DNA from 3 places in the Kitasatospora sp. NPDC059648 genome. Region 2 is predicted to be linked to each of the others. Evidence: riboswitches for the same ligand, from Rfam matches in the RefSeq annotation. Region 2 holds a riboswitch; each other region holds the start of a gene.
What was found. A riboswitch is a leader RNA that binds a small molecule or an ion and turns the genes downstream of it on or off. The one in region 2 is predicted to bind cyclic di-AMP.
Positions count from the first base shown of each region.

Region 1: another riboswitch for cyclic di-AMP. It lies ahead of ACFV1W_RS13920 (M23 family metallopeptidase); the one in region 2 lies ahead of ACFV1W_RS22570 (CAP domain-containing protein).
Region 3: another riboswitch for cyclic di-AMP. It lies ahead of ACFV1W_RS08195 (transglycosylase family protein); the one in region 2 lies ahead of ACFV1W_RS22570 (CAP domain-containing protein).

Region 1 is NZ_JBHWDU010000018.1:23,163-28,847, reverse strand. It holds gene ACFV1W_RS13935 (TetR/AcrR family transcriptional regulator) at 1-76, opposite strand, end outside; gene ACFV1W_RS13930 (alpha/beta fold hydrolase) at 102-926, opposite strand; gene ACFV1W_RS13925 (YiaA/YiaB family inner membrane protein) at 1,023-1,313, opposite strand; cyclic di-AMP (ydaO/yuaA leader) riboswitch at 1,510-1,668, shown strand; gene ACFV1W_RS13920 (M23 family metallopeptidase) at 1,680-2,555, shown strand; gene ACFV1W_RS13915 (hypothetical protein) at 2,610-3,488, opposite strand; gene ACFV1W_RS13910 (GNAT family N-acetyltransferase) at 3,531-4,112, shown strand; gene ACFV1W_RS13905 (sensor domain-containing protein) at 4,229-4,963, shown strand; gene ACFV1W_RS13900 (GNAT family N-acetyltransferase) at 5,073-5,685, shown strand, end outside.
Region 2 is NZ_JBHWDU010000038.1:47,751-53,435, reverse strand. It holds gene ACFV1W_RS22580 (DUF4232 domain-containing protein) at 1-574, opposite strand, end outside; gene ACFV1W_RS22575 (hypothetical protein) at 1,184-1,318, shown strand; gene ACFV1W_RS22570 (CAP domain-containing protein) at 1,540-2,445, opposite strand; cyclic di-AMP (ydaO/yuaA leader) riboswitch at 2,448-2,616, opposite strand; gene ACFV1W_RS22565 (hypothetical protein) at 3,206-4,132, opposite strand; gene ACFV1W_RS22560 (hypothetical protein) at 4,879-5,133, opposite strand; gene ACFV1W_RS22555 (hypothetical protein) at 5,563-5,685, shown strand, end outside.
Region 3 is NZ_JBHWDU010000009.1:257-5,941, forward strand. It holds partial or broken gene ACFV1W_RS08180 (ATP-binding protein) at 238-702, shown strand; gene ACFV1W_RS08185 (DUF397 domain-containing protein) at 1,110-1,373, opposite strand; gene ACFV1W_RS08190 (hypothetical protein) at 1,934-2,884, shown strand; cyclic di-AMP (ydaO/yuaA leader) riboswitch at 3,346-3,509, shown strand; gene ACFV1W_RS08195 (transglycosylase family protein) at 3,517-4,788, shown strand; gene ACFV1W_RS08200 (hypothetical protein) at 5,018-5,218, shown strand; gene ACFV1W_RS08205 (LacI family DNA-binding transcriptional regulator) at 5,301-5,685, opposite strand, start outside.

The DNA.
Region 1 (5,685 bases), on a different contig from region 2:
CTTCGGTGCCCTGGTCGTCGATGAGGGCGAGGGCGTGGTCGACGACCTGGTCGGGGGTCAGTCCTACGCGGGGCATGGCTCTGGTTCTCCAGCGGGCGGGTTCAGGCGAGTTCGGCGAGGAAGGGCAGCAGGGCGTCGGCGACGGCCCGGGGGGCGTCGGCCATCGGGTAGTGCCCGGACCCCTCGATCATGACCTTCCGCGCGCCGAGCTTCTCGGCCTGGAGGTCGGCGACGGCCTCGGGGCGGGGGAAGTCGGGGTCCTTGCCGCCCATCAGCACGAGGGCGGGGCAGCGGACGGCCGCGGTCCAGCCGATCGGCGCGGAGTCGCCGGTGACGTAGCCGCGGGTGGCGGTCCGGCGGCCGGGGGTGCGCAGGGCGGCGACCAGCCCGTCCACGTAGGCGTCGAGGTCGGCGGGCCGGGGGCCGGGGAAGGCCATCTTGCGGAGGTAGTAGCCCCAGACGGCGGGCCACCGGACCATCGCGGCGCCCACGACGGCCATGACGCCCTTCATGAGCGCGTTCGCCCGGTGCTCGACGAAGGCGTCGATGAGCGCGATCCCGGCGACCCGCTGGGGCGCGTCCCCCGCGAGCTTGACGACCGTCGCCCCGGTGTAGGACTGCCCGACCAGGACGGCCCGCTCGATGCCGAGGTGGTCGAGCAGGGCGAGGACGTCGGTGGCGACGGCGGAGGGGCTGTAGTCGTCCCAGACGATCGAGGACTCGCCGAAGCCGCGCAGGTCCATGGTGATGACCCGGTGCCCGGCCGCGGTGAGCAGCGGGTGGAGGTGCCGGTAGGCGCGGCGGGAGTCGAGCATCCCGGGGAGCAGGACGACGGGGGTGCCGTCGCCCTGCCGGGTGTCGTCGTAGGCGAGGCGGCCGCCGGGGACGTCGAGGTACTGGGTGCTCGGGGTGATGGTGCCGTTCATGGTGGGCCTCCACGGGCTCGCTCGCTGCTGCCAATAGCCGTAAAGCTATGGCTAATAGCTTTAGCCGTCAAGCGCCCGGCTCCGCACGGGCCCCGCTCAGACCCCCTCGACCTTGAACGGGTCGTGCTCGCTCAGCAGCTTCTCCAGTCGGGCCTGGTCGACCCGGGCGACGGTGTCCGAGGACTCCTGCCGGTCCCGGATCACCTTGGCCAGCGTGAACGCGGAGGTGACGGTGTAGAGGAGGCCGATCCCGAGGAAGGCCCGGGTCCAGCCGCCGACGGGAAGGTAGGCGATCCCGGCCGCGAGGGCCGTGCCGGAGATGGCGAAGGAGAGGACGGCCTGGACGTAGTACGCGGCGGTGGTGCGTGACTGCATCGGTGCGTTCATGGCGCCAGGATGCGTCGGGGCGGCCGGGGTGCACATGAGTAGGAGTACTCAGATGAGCCGGGCGGCTGAGGGGTCGTTCGTTGACGTCCGATCACCCGTTCCCCCGCAGTCGCGGACGGACGGCTTGGAATCAGAGCCTCCTAGGATTAACGTTTGATAACGCAGCGCGGTCGTCAACGCCGTACCCAGACGGCACCGTGCGCCGTCGCCTAATCCCGCCGGCCGGCCTCCGGGCAGGCCAGGGAGCCGGGGAACCACGTTCCCTGGGGTGAATCGGCGGGGCCCCGGCCCGGCCGTAGGAGACCTTCCTGCTCCGAACCCGTCAGCTAACCCGGTAGGCGCGAAGGAAGGAAAGGAGCGCCCTCCGTGGCGTCGACGCACACCCCGGCACACCCGGCCGGCCCCGCAGCCGGTACCCAGCTCCTCGACCACCCCGGCCCGAACGGCTCCGAGCCCCGCGACTCCGGCTCCGCCGGTCCCGCGAACCACGGCGCCCCCTTCGCCCCGGAGGCCGAGCCCAACCGCCACCGGATGCCGCGTCAGACCCGCGGGGCCTCCCCGCTGCTCGGCGTCACCGCCGTCGCCGCCACCCTGGGCGCCACCGGCTTCGCCTCCGCGACCCCGGCCGCCGCGCCCGCCGTCGAGGCGCCGGACGAGGCCCCGGTCGCCCTGGCCGCCGACCCCGGACTCGCGCTCGCCGCCCGGATCCAGCAGCAGGCCGACAGCCAGCGCACCGCCGCAGAGGAGAGCGCCCGGGTGCAGGCCGCCCAGGAGGCCGAGGCCAAGGCCGCCGCCAAGGAGGCCGAGGCCAAGCGCGCCGCCGAGGAGGCCGAGCGGACCAAGGCCGCCGCCCTCACCCTGCCGGTGAAGGAGTACAACCTCTCCGCCCACTACGGCCAGAGCGCCCGCTACTGGGCCCACCTGCACACCGGCCTGGACTTCGCCGCCGACACCGGCACCGCGGTCCACGCGGTCGGCCAGGGCACCATCACCTCGGCCGGCTGGTCCGGCGCGTACGGCTACCGGATCGTCGAGACCCTGCCCGACGGCACCGAGATCTGGTACTGCCACCTGTCCTCGATCATCACGGGCTCCGGGCAGGTCGCCTCGGGCCAGCAGATCGGCAAGGTCGGCGCGACCGGCAACGTCACCGGCCCGCACCTGCACCTGGAGGTCCGCCCGGGCGGCGGCGCCCCGGTCGACCCGGAGACCTGGCTCCAGCAGCACGGCCTCAACCCGTAACGAACCCGGAAGGGGAGGAGCCCCGGGCCGCTCGCCCGGGGCTCCCCCGCCGTCTCACTCCGGCGGCAACTGCGCCAGGTACGCGTCGATCTCCTCCGCCCCCGGCTCCGGCGCGAGCTCCGGGAACTCCTCCACCAGCAGCCGCGGCAGCCCGGGCACCGTCCACTCGCCGAGCAGGTCGAGCGCCACCTCGGCCGCGGCTGCCTCGAACTCCTCGAAATCCCCGGCGAGTTCGTCCGGCATCGGCCGGCCCAGCGCGGTCAGCTCGGCCAGGTTGCGGTAGCTGCGCCGCATCAGCCCCTGCTCCAGCAGCCGCCGCGCCCCGTCGGTGGCCATGCCGACCGACAGCACCCGGCCCGGGCCCCAGCCCTGCTCGTCGGGCTCGTCCAGCCAACCGGTCGGCACCAGCGCCTCGTACCCGGCCAGCCGCCGTTCCTCGTCGAGGCCGGCGAAGCCGGTCAGCCACTCCCGGACGGCCGCGAGGTCCGTCACGTCCACCCCGTGCGCGTGCAGCAGCACCGCGTACAGCCGCGGCCAGGTCACCAGGTCGGCGCGGCGCAGCAGCCCGGCTGCGACCTCGCCCTGCCACTCGGCCTCGGCGTGCAGCCGCTCCTGGCGCTTGGCGTTGAGCCGCTTCGCCGCCCGCTGGTGGTCGACCAGCAGCCGTACGGCGACGCCGTACGCGAGCGGGTCGTCCTCCGGCGCGGGTTGGACGTAGAGGTGGAGCCGCTCGTACAGCAGGTGCTCCACCGCGCCGGAGGTCAGTTCGGGCCAGCCGTCGTGCATCCTGCCCTCGCCCAGCTCCAGCAGCGCCAGCACCGTGCGCAGCGGCGCTTCGGCCACCGGCGCGCGGTCCTGCCCGGCCGCCGCCGCCCAGGCGAGCAGGTCGGCGGCCCTGGTGCGCGGGGCGAGCCGCAGGTCTTCGTCGTTCATATGCCGAACGGTAGCCGCCGGACGGAGGTAGGGTCGGCAGCCATGGTCCCCGTACGCCTCACCGGCCCACGGCTCGCCCTCCGCGAGTACCACCACACCCCGGCGGAGGTGGACGCGCTGCACGCGCTGTACAGCGACCCGGAGGTCACCCGCTACCTCCCCTTCGAGCCGCGCGACCGGGAGACCTGCGCCGACCAGATCGAGCTCTACCTGGAGGAGGCGATGGCCGAGGAGCGGGACACCTACCGGCTCGCCGTCGTCCGGCGCGAGGACGCCGAGGACCCGGAGGACGCGCCGCCCGTCGCGCACGCCGCCCTCACCCTCGGCAGGTACCGCTCCGCCCACCTCGGTTACGTGCTCAGCCGCCCGGTGTGGGGCCGCGGCTACGCGGGCGAGATCGCCGGGCTGCTCTGCGGGCTCTCCTTCGGCCCGCTCGGCCTGCACCGGCTGGTCGCCCGGGTCGACGTGGACAACACGGCCTCGGTCAAGGTGCTCGCCAAGCTCGGGTTCCAGCTGGAGGGGCGGGCGCGGCACGACCTGTACAAGGGCGGCGTCTGGTCCGACTCGTACCAGTACTCGCTGCTCGCCGACGAGTGGACCGGTCCGACACCGCAGGGGGGTTAACCCCACCCCTGATCCGCCGGTCCCCCGGATGCCGTCCGGGCCGCGTTCCGGCCAGACTGAACTCCGTCAGCACGGAAGACACCGCGACAAGACAACGAGGGGCCGGGGGCCGGGAGATGAGCAACAGCACGCTGGGGCAGGAGTGGGACGGCCCGGACGGTTACGGCGACGGGACCCGCCCGGCCCGGGCCCGCCGCACCGAGCAGCCGCCGGGCTTCTGGCGGGCGCCGTTCTCCCGGCAGTACTACCGCGAGGTCGGCTACGCGCTCACCGGTCTGCCGGTGGCGATCGTCGGCTTCACGGTGGCGATCACCCTGTTCTCCGTCGGGGTGGGCACCTTCGTCACCGTCCTCGGCCTGCCGGTGCTGGCCGGCCTGACCAGCGCCGCCCGGGGCCTCGGCCGGGCGGAGCGGGCCCGGGTGCGGGGGATGCTCGGCCTGGACGTTCCGGGCCCGGCGCCGGTGCGCCAGGTGCGCCCGGGCAACTGGGGCGCGATCACCGCGCGGCTGGCCGACGGGGCGGGCTGGAAGGCCGCGCTGTACCAGCTGGTGATGTTCCCCTGGGCGGTGTTCAGCTTCTGCCTGACCCTGACGTTCCTGGTGCTCGGCTGGGCGATGGCGCTCTACCCGCTCTACCAGTGGGTCTTCCCGCACTACACCTCCTGGCCCGGCTACCAGCTGTTCGACTACACCGACAGCCACCACGTCCGGCACGCGTACTACGTCCAGGGCGCCGGGCAGATCGCCGCGTTCTCGGTGACCGGGCTGCTGCTGATCTTCCTCACCGCGCAGCTGGTGCGCGGCCTGACCGGCGTCAACCGGGCCGCCGCCCGGGGGCTGCTCGGTCGCTGAGCCCCCCTCTCTCCCTGCTCCGCCCGCTCCGCCCCGGCCCGCTCCGCCCCGCCCGCACCCCGGACGCACCTCGGATGCGGGCGGGGCGGTCCCGTGTTCGGATGGCCGGGTGATCACCGCCGCGGCCCAGGAGCCCGCCCAGGAACCCGCCCCTGAGGCGGACGTCCTGGTCACCTCCCGCCCGTTGGACGAGTACTGCGCCCTGTTCGGGCTCACCCGCGCCCGGCTCGCCGCCCTGCCCGGCCCGCTGCTGGACTGTCCGGGCGGCGCGGCGGGTCTGGCCGCCGAGGCCCGGGCACTGGGCTGCCGGGTGATCGCCGCCGACCCGGCGTACGCGCTGCCGCTGCCCGAGGTCGCGGCCCGGGCGCTGGCCGCCCGGGCGTCGATGGCCGCCGCGATGGCCGCCCGCCCCGAGCTGTACCCCTCGCCGCCCTCGTGCCGCCCGTACCGTCCGGAGCGCTATCTGCGCAGCTGGGACCGCGCCCGCTGGCTGTTCGCCGAGGACTCCGCCGCCCACCCGCACCGGTACGTGGCCGCCGCGCTGCCCCGGCTGCCCTTCGCGGACGGCGCCTTCGCCCTCACCCTGAGTGGCTACCTGCTCTTCGCCTACCCCGAACTGTTCGGCCCGGAGTGCCAGTTGGCCGCCCTGACCGAACTGGTCCGGGTGACGGCCGCGGACGGGGAGGTGCGGGTCCAGCCGCTGCACGACGGCCGCGGCCGTC
Region 2 (5,685 bases):
CCGGCAGGCCCAGCACGAGGGTGGGGTAGGCGACCGGCTTCGCCCCGGAGACGCAGTAGCCGTCGGCCTCGCCCTGGACCTGGACGAAGGTGAGCTTCACCCAGGCCTTGCCGCCCGGGGCCAGGTGGACCGGGGCGGCGGAGCCGCTGTGGGTCACCGCGAGCGGGGCGTTGTGCTCCGGGGAACCGTTGGCCGCCCCGGCCACCGTCGGGAAGCCCTGGAGCGTGCACGGGTGTGCGGAGGCGTTGGTGAACGCGACGATCGCCGCCCCGATCCCCGTGCCGTCGGGCCGCTGCTTGGCCTGGTGGGCGTCCGCCTTCAGGTCGCCGGCCGCGCAGGTCGGCGCCGCGGCGGTGGCGGTTCCGCCGGGCGAAGCGACTGCCGTGGCCGGTGCCGCGGAGGGCGTGCTGCCCTTGGTGGGAGCCTCGGGCGCGGCGGACGGCGCGGTCGGTGCGGCGGCGGGCTCGTCGTTCGCAGGCCCGCACGCCGTGACCACCAGGGCCGCTGCGGCGGCCGAGACCGCGGCGACCACGGCTCTGCGGGCCTTCGTTCCGTACTGCTTGCTGCCGTGCATGACGTCCTCCGAAGGATCGAGCGGTGCCGATCCGGCGCCGGTACCTGCCCGGTACACACCGCCGTCGCGGCGCCGGTTGCGCCGACGGCCTGCTGTGACAGGACGGTGACGGGATCGGGAAGTCCCAGCGATCATAGGCCCGGACGAGGCCGTGCGTGCGGCGCTGGGGCCAGCGACCACCCTGCGGCCCAGCGGCTACTCCCTTTGACCCCGGGGGTGCGGCGGTCGTCCGGTCGGGCGGGGCCGGTCAGGCCGGGGGCCACGGGGCGTGGGCGGCCACGTGGGTGCGCAGGTCGCGCAGGGCCTTGGCGGCGGCGATGCCGACCGCGCCCATGACCCGTCCGTCGCGGGTGCAGCCGGCGGCGAAGCGGTGCTCCTCCAGGGTGCGTCGGCGGGGTCGAAGCGGAACACCGGCCGCAGTGCCGAAACCCTCCCGCCCCGGCCCCGGTCGCCCACCCGGTTCGAAGAATCGCCGTCCCGCGAACCACTACGACGCGGGCCTGCTCCTGGCCACCGACGAGTCCTACCGCCGACCGGCTCACCACAAGAAAGGCACCAAACCCCGGCGAACCGCCGTAAACGGATAAATCGCAAGCTAAAGAGGAGGCGATGCCTGCCCGCAGGGCCGCGGTGGCGCTGATCACCGCGCACCGCCTGCTGGGCCGGGAGGCCAAGAGAGCACGACGCTCGGCGGGCAGCGCGTCGATCGCCGTCTTCGCCTCGACGGTGTACCGCACGCCGTGAGTCATGACCCGCACGACAGCCAGGACGGCGTCCGAACGGGGGACTCCTTCCGGCTGTGGCCGCCCGGGCGATCTGGGCCGGCCACCCGGTGGGCGCGCTCGACATCCGGTCCTGATCCTCCGGCCGCCTCCGTCCCACGGGCCGGGTGCCCGCGGGACGGAGGCGGCCGACCCGCCCGGACGGGGTCGGTCCGGCCGCGGCCTACGTCCTTGACGGACGGGTCAGTTGGAGAAGTCCTGGGTGAGCCAGACGGTTCCACTGGCATCCCGGTGGACGGCGATGCCGATGTGGGTGAATACGCTGCTGAGGATGTTCTTGCGGTGGCCGTCGTCCGGCGGCGTCTCGTTCAGCATGCCCTGGGTCAGGCTGACCGCCAGGGCGGCGATGTCCTGGGCCGAGGCGGAGACCCCGCTGCCGTAGCCTATGTTCTCCCCGGCGGCGTTCCACTGGACGCCCGCAGCCGTCTCCCGTGCCCCCAACTCGGCCTCGCCCGGGCACTGGTGGGACATGCCGCAGCCGCCGGCCATCGTCTGGTTGTGGGCCTCGGCACTGCTGGTCAGCCCCGACGTGATGGTGTAGGCGGGCAGACCCTGCGCGGCCCGCGCCCGGTTGATCAGATTGAGGACCTGCTGCACGGCGTCCGAGTTCGAACCGGTCTGCGCGGCCGGGGTGGCGGGTGGGGCCGCGGGGGCGGGGGCGTGCGTGACCGGGGCGGACGGGGACGACGGCGCGGACGTGTGGGACGCCGCCGGGGTCGGAGCAGAGGGCCACGCCGGATGGGAGCCCTGGGACTCGCCGCCGGGGCGCGCGGCCGCGGATTCCGGGGCGTGGGAGGCCGGGGCGGACGGCGACGGCGAGGCGTGCGAGGCGTCGGGCGAGGCAGGAGCGGAGGGTGGGCCGGCCTGGTGGCGGTGCTGACTATCGGAGTCGCTCTGGTGCCGGTGCTGATGGTGCTCCTGCCAGCCGGCGTGGCTCGCGTGCGTGTGGGAGCCGGGCGCGGCGGAGGCTCCGCTCGCGCTCAGCAGCGGCAGCATGAGGCCGGCGCCGGCGATCCCGGCGGTGGCGGCCAGACGCGGGGTGTGTCTCCGGCGCGCACGGCGATGCCGGCCGGTACCTGAAATCAGCATGGGGCGTCCCTCTGCGACGCCTGCGAGGTGAGCTGTCGGGTTCGGGCCGTGAGGTAGCCCGGCCGCACGTAGCGGCTTCACCCCTAGCCACACCCATCTCGTCCGTGAACGGGCCGAGCAGGGCGCGGCGAACTACCTGGTTCCCCCGCTCCTGCCCGGTGCACTGCTCGACGTCCGGCCGACCGGTGGACAGGACTCGGCGTCCCGGCGGCAGGGTCCGCAGGTGCGAACAGCCTGAACGCTAGGCAGACCGACCCGGAATACACAAGTTCGTATCATGCAGATCACATGGACATCCGACGAAGAACTGACGGAATGCCATATTGGCTGATATAACATCGTATAAGTGTCTTAATCGGACAATTCTCCTGACCGTCGATGCCGGTCGCGACGGCCGCCGTCCCGGGAAGGGCTGGGGCGCAGTCGGGCGAGGTCGCCCGCTGGGCCACGGTCTTACCCGGCTTCGCGTTGACACGGCCCGCATGGACGGCTGCGCGGCGTTCCTTAGGTCTCCGCCTCTTGCACGGCAACTCGGGCCCTGGTCCGTCCAGGTCGGTGGGCGAGCGCCCGGAGCCGGGTGGAGCGGCGCTTGAGCCGTCAGCGGCCAGGCCCTGGATGGGCGCGAAGCCGCCGGCAGATGCGGCACCCGGGGTCCGTCGGAGCGCGTTGGAGTATGCACAGGCAGCGGCGGCGGGACATTTCTCCGCCGCCGCAGCAGACTTCCGGACCTGTCTCAGCCGTAACGGCGACGGGGTGCAGATCAGGCCGTGCCTGTCGCGCAAGCGGTTTCGAGAGCGATGAGGCGGTGGGCGAGGGTGCGCGCCGGGCCGGTGAGGCCCTTGAGGATCTCCCGGGCGTAGGGGCTCCGAGGGTGGTGGGCGAGATCCTGGACGGCGCTCCAGAGTTCCGCGATGCCGGCCAGGCTGTGCTGGACGTGGCGGATGGCGTCGTGGCGCTGGGCGAGGTACTGCTCGGCCATCTGATGGGCGTGGCGCCAGTCGACATCGCCCGCTTCGGCGGTCCGGGCGAAGGCCGGCGTGGTGTCGCCGTCGGCGAGGCGGATGGCGTCGATCTCCTCGACGCGCCGGCGGAGGTGTTCCTCCTCCTGTCGGGAGTCGAGGGCCGCGGTGGCGTCGGTGACGGCGAGGTGGCCGGCGATGACCTGCTCGGCGAGGTCGGGGGCGTGCTGGCGCAGTCGTGCGTGCTGGGCGAGGAGGGCCTTGGCGTCAGCCTTGCGTCTGCGGACGGCGGTGTAGGCGGCATTGAGGGCGAGGGTGCCGGTGCGGACCTGTTCGGCGAGGTCGGGGGCGTGTTCGAGCACGGTGGTGGCGATGGACAGCCGGGTGACGTTGATGCCGCAGCGGGCGGTGTCGGACGGGAGTGAGCCCGGGGACAGTGAGCGTGCCATCGCGGCGATCATGGCGTGCTGGCTCGCGGTGGTGTTCGGGTGGTGGCGGTTGGCGGACACGATCAGGCAGACCGGATCGTCGCCCTGATAGGTGGTGAAGCGGGGTTCGACGTCGGCCAGTTCGCAGGCGGCGAGTCGTCCGCGGCCGTCCAGGAGGACGCCGTCGGCGTCCAGGACGACGGGCTCGGTCAAGCCGTTGCTCTCGATGTCCTGGGCGAGGTCGAGGAGTTCGTCGGGGCCGAGCATCGGGAACAGCGCGGTAACGGGGTGGACCTTCACAGTGGGATCTCCTTGATCGGGACGGGTACCGGGGCAGAAGACGCCACAAAGGGGCATATGGTTCAGCGGCTGCGCCGGTCGGCCTGATCAGGCGCGGCGGCGTCGGTGGCGTGCCGGCTGCCGTGCCGGACTTGCGGGTGATGCCGCGCCACTCACCACCGCCGAGACCAACCAGGACCCCTACCTCACCCTGCCCGACCACCCGGCGCTGGCGGCCCTCGAGGACGCCATGAGCCGGACCATGCAGTGTCCGGCACTGTGGATCCGCAACGGTGGCGGGACCCCCGCGGCCTTCCTCGCCGAGACCCTGGACACCCGCTGCTGTTCTACGGCACCGGCCCGCCCGAGGACCACTGGCACGACTCCAACGAGAAAAGCGCCGAGACGCTCGCCTACCTCCTCCGCCGGTCTCGCCGACCGACTGAAAACCTGATCTTGCGGCGCTGTCGGTCTGAAGGCGATGGCGTGGCGGAAGACGAGGGTGCGGGGGCGGGATTCGCAGCCGAACCTGCCGGTCTCACTGGGGAAATCCCGCGGCCGATCCGGCAGGTACGGGCGCCGGCTTCCGTCGGTTTCACGTGGGCGGGGTTCGGACCTTGCACGCCGTCGGAGCAGGGCGACAAGGCATGCTCGCATCAACCACAATCATCATCAACCAGTAAGAGAACCCCGACGGTCGGCGGTCGGTAGGCGGGCTGGGGATGGAGAGGGCTACTGCCCTCACCGCAGCGAAGCGCCCCTCGGTCTCAGACGGCGGCCGAGGCCTCGCCCAGGCCGGCCGGGGCAGCGGCGAGCAGGACGCCGACCAGCCGCCCAGACCGCACGGCACACGCGTACGCCGCCCAAGGCGCCTGCTCGGCGTAGATGTCGTCCCAGTCGAGCCTGCCGATGAGCAGCGCGACCGATCCTGTCTCGGCGGCCATGGCCAGCCACACCGACGACGCACAGTCCGTCAGGGCGGACGTAGACGGCCTGGCGGGCAGCCGCGGGGGCGCAGCCACCCACCGGCTCCATGCCACGCGCGAGGCGTTCCCGACCACGTCGACCAGGAACAGCGACCCACGCGACCCCGACGGCCAGGACGACGGCGGAGGGCTACCAGGATGACGGCCAGGGCGCAGCGGGGCGGGCGGGCAGCGAGATCCGGCTGAAGGCCTGCGGACGGAGCGGCAGTGGCTGGTGACTGCCGATGGGCGCGCTGTCAGCACAAGTCGTGCGCCGGGCATTGACCATCCCCAACGTGAATGAGCGCCCAGATCCCCACGACGACCCCCACAACGGACACCGCAAGGAGCATGATGACGATGAGCACGTCTTTACTGACTTCGGCTCGTCAGGGTGAGGTAGGGCTACCAGGGGTCAGCCCGGTGCCGGAGCTCCGCCCCGGCACGGGCCGCGGGGCTGTCGGCGAGAGCCGGTAGCCTGCGGGCATGTCCGTCAACATCGATCTTCACTTCACCGTATCCAAGATCGCCGACGCCCCGCAGGCCGAGGCGGTCTCCTCGTCCGTCGGTGACCTGCTGCGCGACGAGGGTTTCGAGGACCAGATCAGC
Region 3 (5,685 bases), on a different contig from region 2:
TGAGCGCACACCACCATGGTGCACGTGCACCTGCACATCCCTGGCAATCCCGCGGGCTCCGCGTCGACCCCACGCGCGACTCCGTGCACCGGTCCGACGGCGGTCCCCGCGCCATCGGGCGTTCGAGTGCGCGCGCGCCTGGTCGAGGGGGCGGCCGAGCGGCCGAGCGAGTCGGAGGTGACCGGCATGACCCCGGCGGGTCCAGCCGTGTCCGCCCCCTTATGGGAGGAGCTCTTCATGAGCACCGGTACGGCTTTGGCGGTTGACCCCCATGTGGTCACCTGTACGCTCGCTCCTCGCTTCGAAGCCGTGAGAACCGCGCGCGACTTCGCCCGGACGACTCTTCAGCGCTGGGGCCTGATAGAGCTGTTCGACGATGTCGCGCTGGTGGCCTCGGAACTCGTGACCAACGCGCTCCGGCATGCGATCGGCGCACGGCCCGACCCGTCGGGCGGCGCCCTGGGCGAGTACGACTTTCCCACACAGCCCACCCCGGAGGGACGGCTGCCGATCCGAATAAGCCTGGTGCACCGCGCGCGCCAGGTGGTCTGCGCGGTGAGCGATCCGAGCAGCATCGGTCCGGTGGCCCGGGAGGCGGACTTCGTCGCCGAGTCCGGCCGCGGGCTGCACCTGGTGGAGTCGTTCAGCCGTTCCTGGGGCTGGCACCCGCTGGGCAGCGGCAAGGTGGTCTGGGCGGTGTTCGAGGCGGAGCGGGCCGGCGGCAGCGGGCTCGACTACGGCACCCTGGACGGCCACCACCTGGACCGGCTCGACGGACGAGTCGAAATCGGTGGACGGCACCGGCGCTCGGCCTAGCGCCGCACGGCGCACGGCCGCCCGAGGGGCGACCCGGGAGGACCACACCCCGGGCCCTTCAGCCAGTCCCCCGCGTCGAGCCCGGCCGGGTCCCGGAACCGGCTCCGCACCGAGCGCTCCTGCACCGGAGGAGGCGGGCAGCCCGCGGGAGCACCCGCGGCACCCCGGCAGGCCCCGCCGCACGGTCCACCGCGGGACCGGACGGAAGCGGGATGGGCCGCCGCCGGGCAAAGACAAAGGCCGTCGTGGTGTCAGCACCCACGACGGCCCCCCGATGGTGGAGCAGCGGCCGGTCAGACCGCCAGGTGGTCGAACTCCCCGTCCTTGGCCCCCAGCAGCAGGGCGGCGATCTCCGCCCGGGTGTAGATGAGCGCCGGACCGTCCGGGAAGCGCGAGTTGCGCATCGCGACGTCGCCGCCCGGCAGGGCCGCGAACTCGACGCAGTTGCCCTGGGAGTTGCTGTGCCGGCTCTTCTGCCACACCACCCCCTGGAGGTCGGCGGCGGCCATCCCGTTGTAGGTGTGGTTCGAGCCGTGCGTGTCCTGCGAGTCGTGCATAGAGGTCTCCCGAAGAGCTCCGGAGTTGTCGTCCAGCGCGGCGCCCCCGGCACCCGCCGAACGAGAGGACCGGCCCCGTACCGGTCCGGGCGCAACGCCTCACTTGACGCGATGATAGCTGCAGTGCACGTGCATCAGCACGGGACGTTGCAGGTGCACGGCGCATTTTGCCGGTCGTTCCGAACTCTTCACGGACCCTTCTCCTGACGGTACGTAAACGGACATAGCCGTTGGAATCGTCGGCTCGTCCATAACCGGCCGTGAGCGGTCCCCCGCTAAATGTTGATCTTCGAATGCCGGGAGTCGCACCGCCGTGACCCTCCGTCAGGCCACCTTCCGACTGTGAGACATCTCACGCGCCCCGGACGCAACGCGCCGCCCCTCGGGACACGTCAGGGCAACTGCGCGGGCGGGAGCGGGCGTTGGGCGAGGAATGTCCGGATTGTAGGCAAACCGCCCGTACCGACGGGGCGGCGACACGGCCTCCGCACCACGACCACCCGAAACCCGTACGGCAGCCGACTGCAGGCCTGACGGGCTGATGACCTACGATCTCCGGCATGAGCACCGCAGCCATCCCGGGCGCGCCACTGCCCGTCCGCACTCCAGGCTCCCGTGCGCGGGGGCGCCACCGCCGCCCCGAGCGCCCCGAGATCCGCACCGGCTCGCCGGCCCTGGTGCTCGCCGTGCCCGCGACCGCGGGGCCCGAGTCCCGTTCGGTCGTCGAGGAGCTGCTGTCGATCGTCCGCAGCGAGCACGCCGGCGTCCAGGCCGCGGTCGGCTACCTCCCGGCCGACGGCGCCGAGGCCGGCGGTTCCGAGGACCGCACCGTGGCGGAGCTGCTGGCGGCGGCCGCCGAGGCCGGGCTGCCGACGCCCGTCGTGGTGCCGCTGGTGCCCGGTCCGCACGGCTTCCTGACCGGGCTTCACGCCCTCGCCGCGGAGTACGGCGCGACCGTCACCGACGCGCTGGGCCCGCACCCGCTGCTCGCCGAGGCCGTCCACGTGCGACTGTCCGAGGCCGGGCTGGCCCGGGCCGACCGGGCCCGGCTGTTCGCCATCGCGACCGCCGCCGACGGCGTCGTGCTGACCACCGTGGGCGGCGAGGACGCGGCCGCCGCGGCCGGCATCACCGGCGTGCTGCTGGCCGCCCGACTGGCCGTCCCGGTCGTCGCCGCCGCGCTCGACGTGCCCGGATCGGTCGCCGGCGCCGTCGACCACCTCAAGGAGACCGGCGCCCAGCGCCCGGCGCTGGCCCCGCTCGTCATCGGCCCGGAGGCGGACTCCGAGCTGCTCGCCACGGCCGCCGAGGAGACCGGCTGCCCGTCGGCGGCGCCGCTGGGCGCCTACCCGACCGTCGGCCAGCTGATCGCCTCCACCTACCTGGCCGCGCTGCCGACGCCGTCGGCGGAGGAGCTCGCCGAGGCGGAGGCGGAGGCCGCCGCCACCGCCGGGGCCGGGGAGGGCTCCCGACGCGCCCACGCGGCCACTGAGGGGCCCGTGGAGGGCTGACGGACCCGCGCGGCCACCCGTCGCCGCACCCGCACCACCGAAGGGCCCGGAACGACCGCGTTCCGGGCCCTTTTCGCTTGTTCGGATTGCCCCGCAGGCGAGTTAAGCGGCCATTGCCACGTAATGTCCGTTCTGGTGCATTTTGTCGATGAATAGCCGAGGCATCACCGGGCGCTCGAATCCTGGGCACCTTCCAGCCCGACGAGCGCGCCGCTCCACGCTCCAACGCCCCGTCACATCGCTCCTGAGGCGGAGCCAGTTTTGTGAATTCACCGCAGAATTGCCGGAGAACGATCATTTCTGATCATGAAATTCGAGCCGTTCGGCCTTTTTTCGTAAACCGTGATGCGCATCACAGGTATTTGCAGTTCGAACTTAAGTCTGCTTAACGTGCTCCCCGTTCGTGACCACACGGACCCAGTTCATCCGCGACGCCGAGTCCTGCCGTCGGATGTCCTGGCAGCGCGAAAACGCATCACGGCAGGAGCGGGGGAACCACAGGTAAGTCGCCCCGGACCGCTTTCCCGGAAAAGGTCCTGGGCTAGGGGTGAAGCCGCGCCACAGCGCGGCCGGGCAACTCCAGCCCGAATCCGACAGCTCACCTCGCAGGCGTGGGAGAGGACCGCGTCTTCATGCTGCCTTCCAACGGCAACCGCCTGTCCAGCCGCACTCGTCGCGTGATCGCCGCCCTCGGCGTGGCGGGCGTCGGCCTCACCGTCCCCTGCCTCACTACCGGCACCGCCGACGCCGCCTCCGTCGCCACCTGGGACAAGGTCGCCCAGTGCGAGAGCAGCGGCAACTGGAGCATCAACACCGGCAACGGCTTCTACGGCGGCCTGCAGTTCACCTCCAGCACCTGGGCCGCCTTCGGCGGCACCGCGTACGCGCCGCAGGCCAACCTCGCCACCAAGGACCAGCAGATCGCCGTCGCCGAGAAGGTCCTCGCCTCGCAGGGCCCCGGCGCCTGGCCGGTCTGCTCGGTCCAGGCCGGTCTGACCCAGGGCGGCGCCCCGGCCTCCGTCGACACCTCGACGGCCGCCAAGCCGGCCGCCAAGCCGACCCAGAGCCCGGCTCCGGTCGCGGCGCCCGCCAAGCCGGCCGCGCCCGCCCAGGACCAGGCCTCCGGTGACTCCGCCTCGGCCTCCGCCAAGTCCGCCACCAGCGGCTGGGCGAAGCAGCACCCGGCGCAGACCGGCGACTACACCGTCGTCAAGGGTGACTGGCTGTCCTCGATCGCCGAGAAGCACAACGTCCAGGGCGGCTGGCAGCACCTGTACGAGCTCAACCGCAGCACCCTCACCGAGGGCCCGGACACCATCTACCCGGGCCAGCAGCTGACCTTCGGTGACGGCACCTCGGCCCAGGCCGACCAGTCCTCCACCGCCAAGTCCGGCTCGGACTTCACCTGGTTCGACCGCTCGCAGAAGTCCGGCCAGGCTTCGAACGGCGCTGTGGCGGCCGCCAAGCCGATCGCCCAGACCAAGGCCCCGGCCGCCAAGCCCGCCTCGAAGCCGGCCGCCCAGACCCAGGCCCCGGCTGCCACCGGCAGCATGGCCGCCGCGGTCTCCTTCGCCGAGTCGAAGGTCGGCCAGGCCTACGTCTACGGCGGCACCGGCAACGGTGGCTGGGACTGCTCCGGCCTGACCCAGGCCGCGCTGCGCGCCGCGGGCATCAACATCCCGCGCGTCGCCGCCGACCAGGCCGCCGCCAGCACCCACGTGTCGCTGGACAGCCTCCAGCCGGGCGACCTGCTCTTCTGGTCGAACAACGGTCAGAACTCCGGCGTCTACCACGTCGCCATCTACGTCGGCGGCGGCCAGTACGTCGAGGCCGCCAACCCGAGCTCGGGCGTCCGCCTCCAGACCATCGCCAACTGGGCCCCGGACTTCGCCGGCCGGGTCTGAGCACCGCGAACACCGAACGGCTGACAGAGGACAGCTGACGGACGACGGATTCCATCACCTCTCATCCGTCAGCCCTCAGCCGTCACCGGACCGCCCCGGGGAAGAGCCCGCTCACTCCTCCCCGGGGCTTCGGCGCACCCGGACGACCGGGCCCGCGGCGCCCGGTGCCGCATGGTCGGACTCCGACGCAGCGGGCATGCTGCTGCTCCGCACCCGAGGAGGAGTCACCATGGCCCAGATCACCGTCACGCTCGACGCGAACCTCGCGATCGACGCGATGCTGCTCTCCGGTACCAAGAACCCCCAGGAGGCCGTCGAACTGGTACTGCGCGACTACCTGGCCCGCGGCCGCCGCACCGAGACCCGGACCGGCGACGCCGCCGACGGCCGACGGGTCTCCACCGACCGCCGGAACGTCCAGGAGGGCTGACCGGGCAACGAACGCCGACGAGCCCCGGAGAGCAACCGCCCTCCGGGGCCCGTCGGTTGACCCGGTCCGCCGACCGATCGGCTCAGCGCGCGCAGGCCCCCGTGGAGCCCCGCATCACCAGCTCCGGCTGGAACATGAACTCCCCGCGCTGGGCGGCGTTCCCACCGACCTCCTCCAGCAGCGCGTCCACCGCCGCCGTCGCCATCGCCTCGACCGGCTGGCGGATCGTGGTCAGCGGCGGCTCGGTGAAGGCGATCAGCGGCGAGTCGTCGAAGCCGACCACCGAGACGTCGTGCGGCACCGACAGCCCGCGCTGCCGCACCGCCCGGATCGCCCCGAGCGCCATCATGTCGCTCCCGCAGACGATCGCCGTGCAGCCCTTGTCGAGCAGCGCTCCGGCCGCCGCGTGCCCGCCCTCCACGCTGAACAGCGTGTGGTGGACGAGGCCTTCCGCCTCCTCCTGGCCG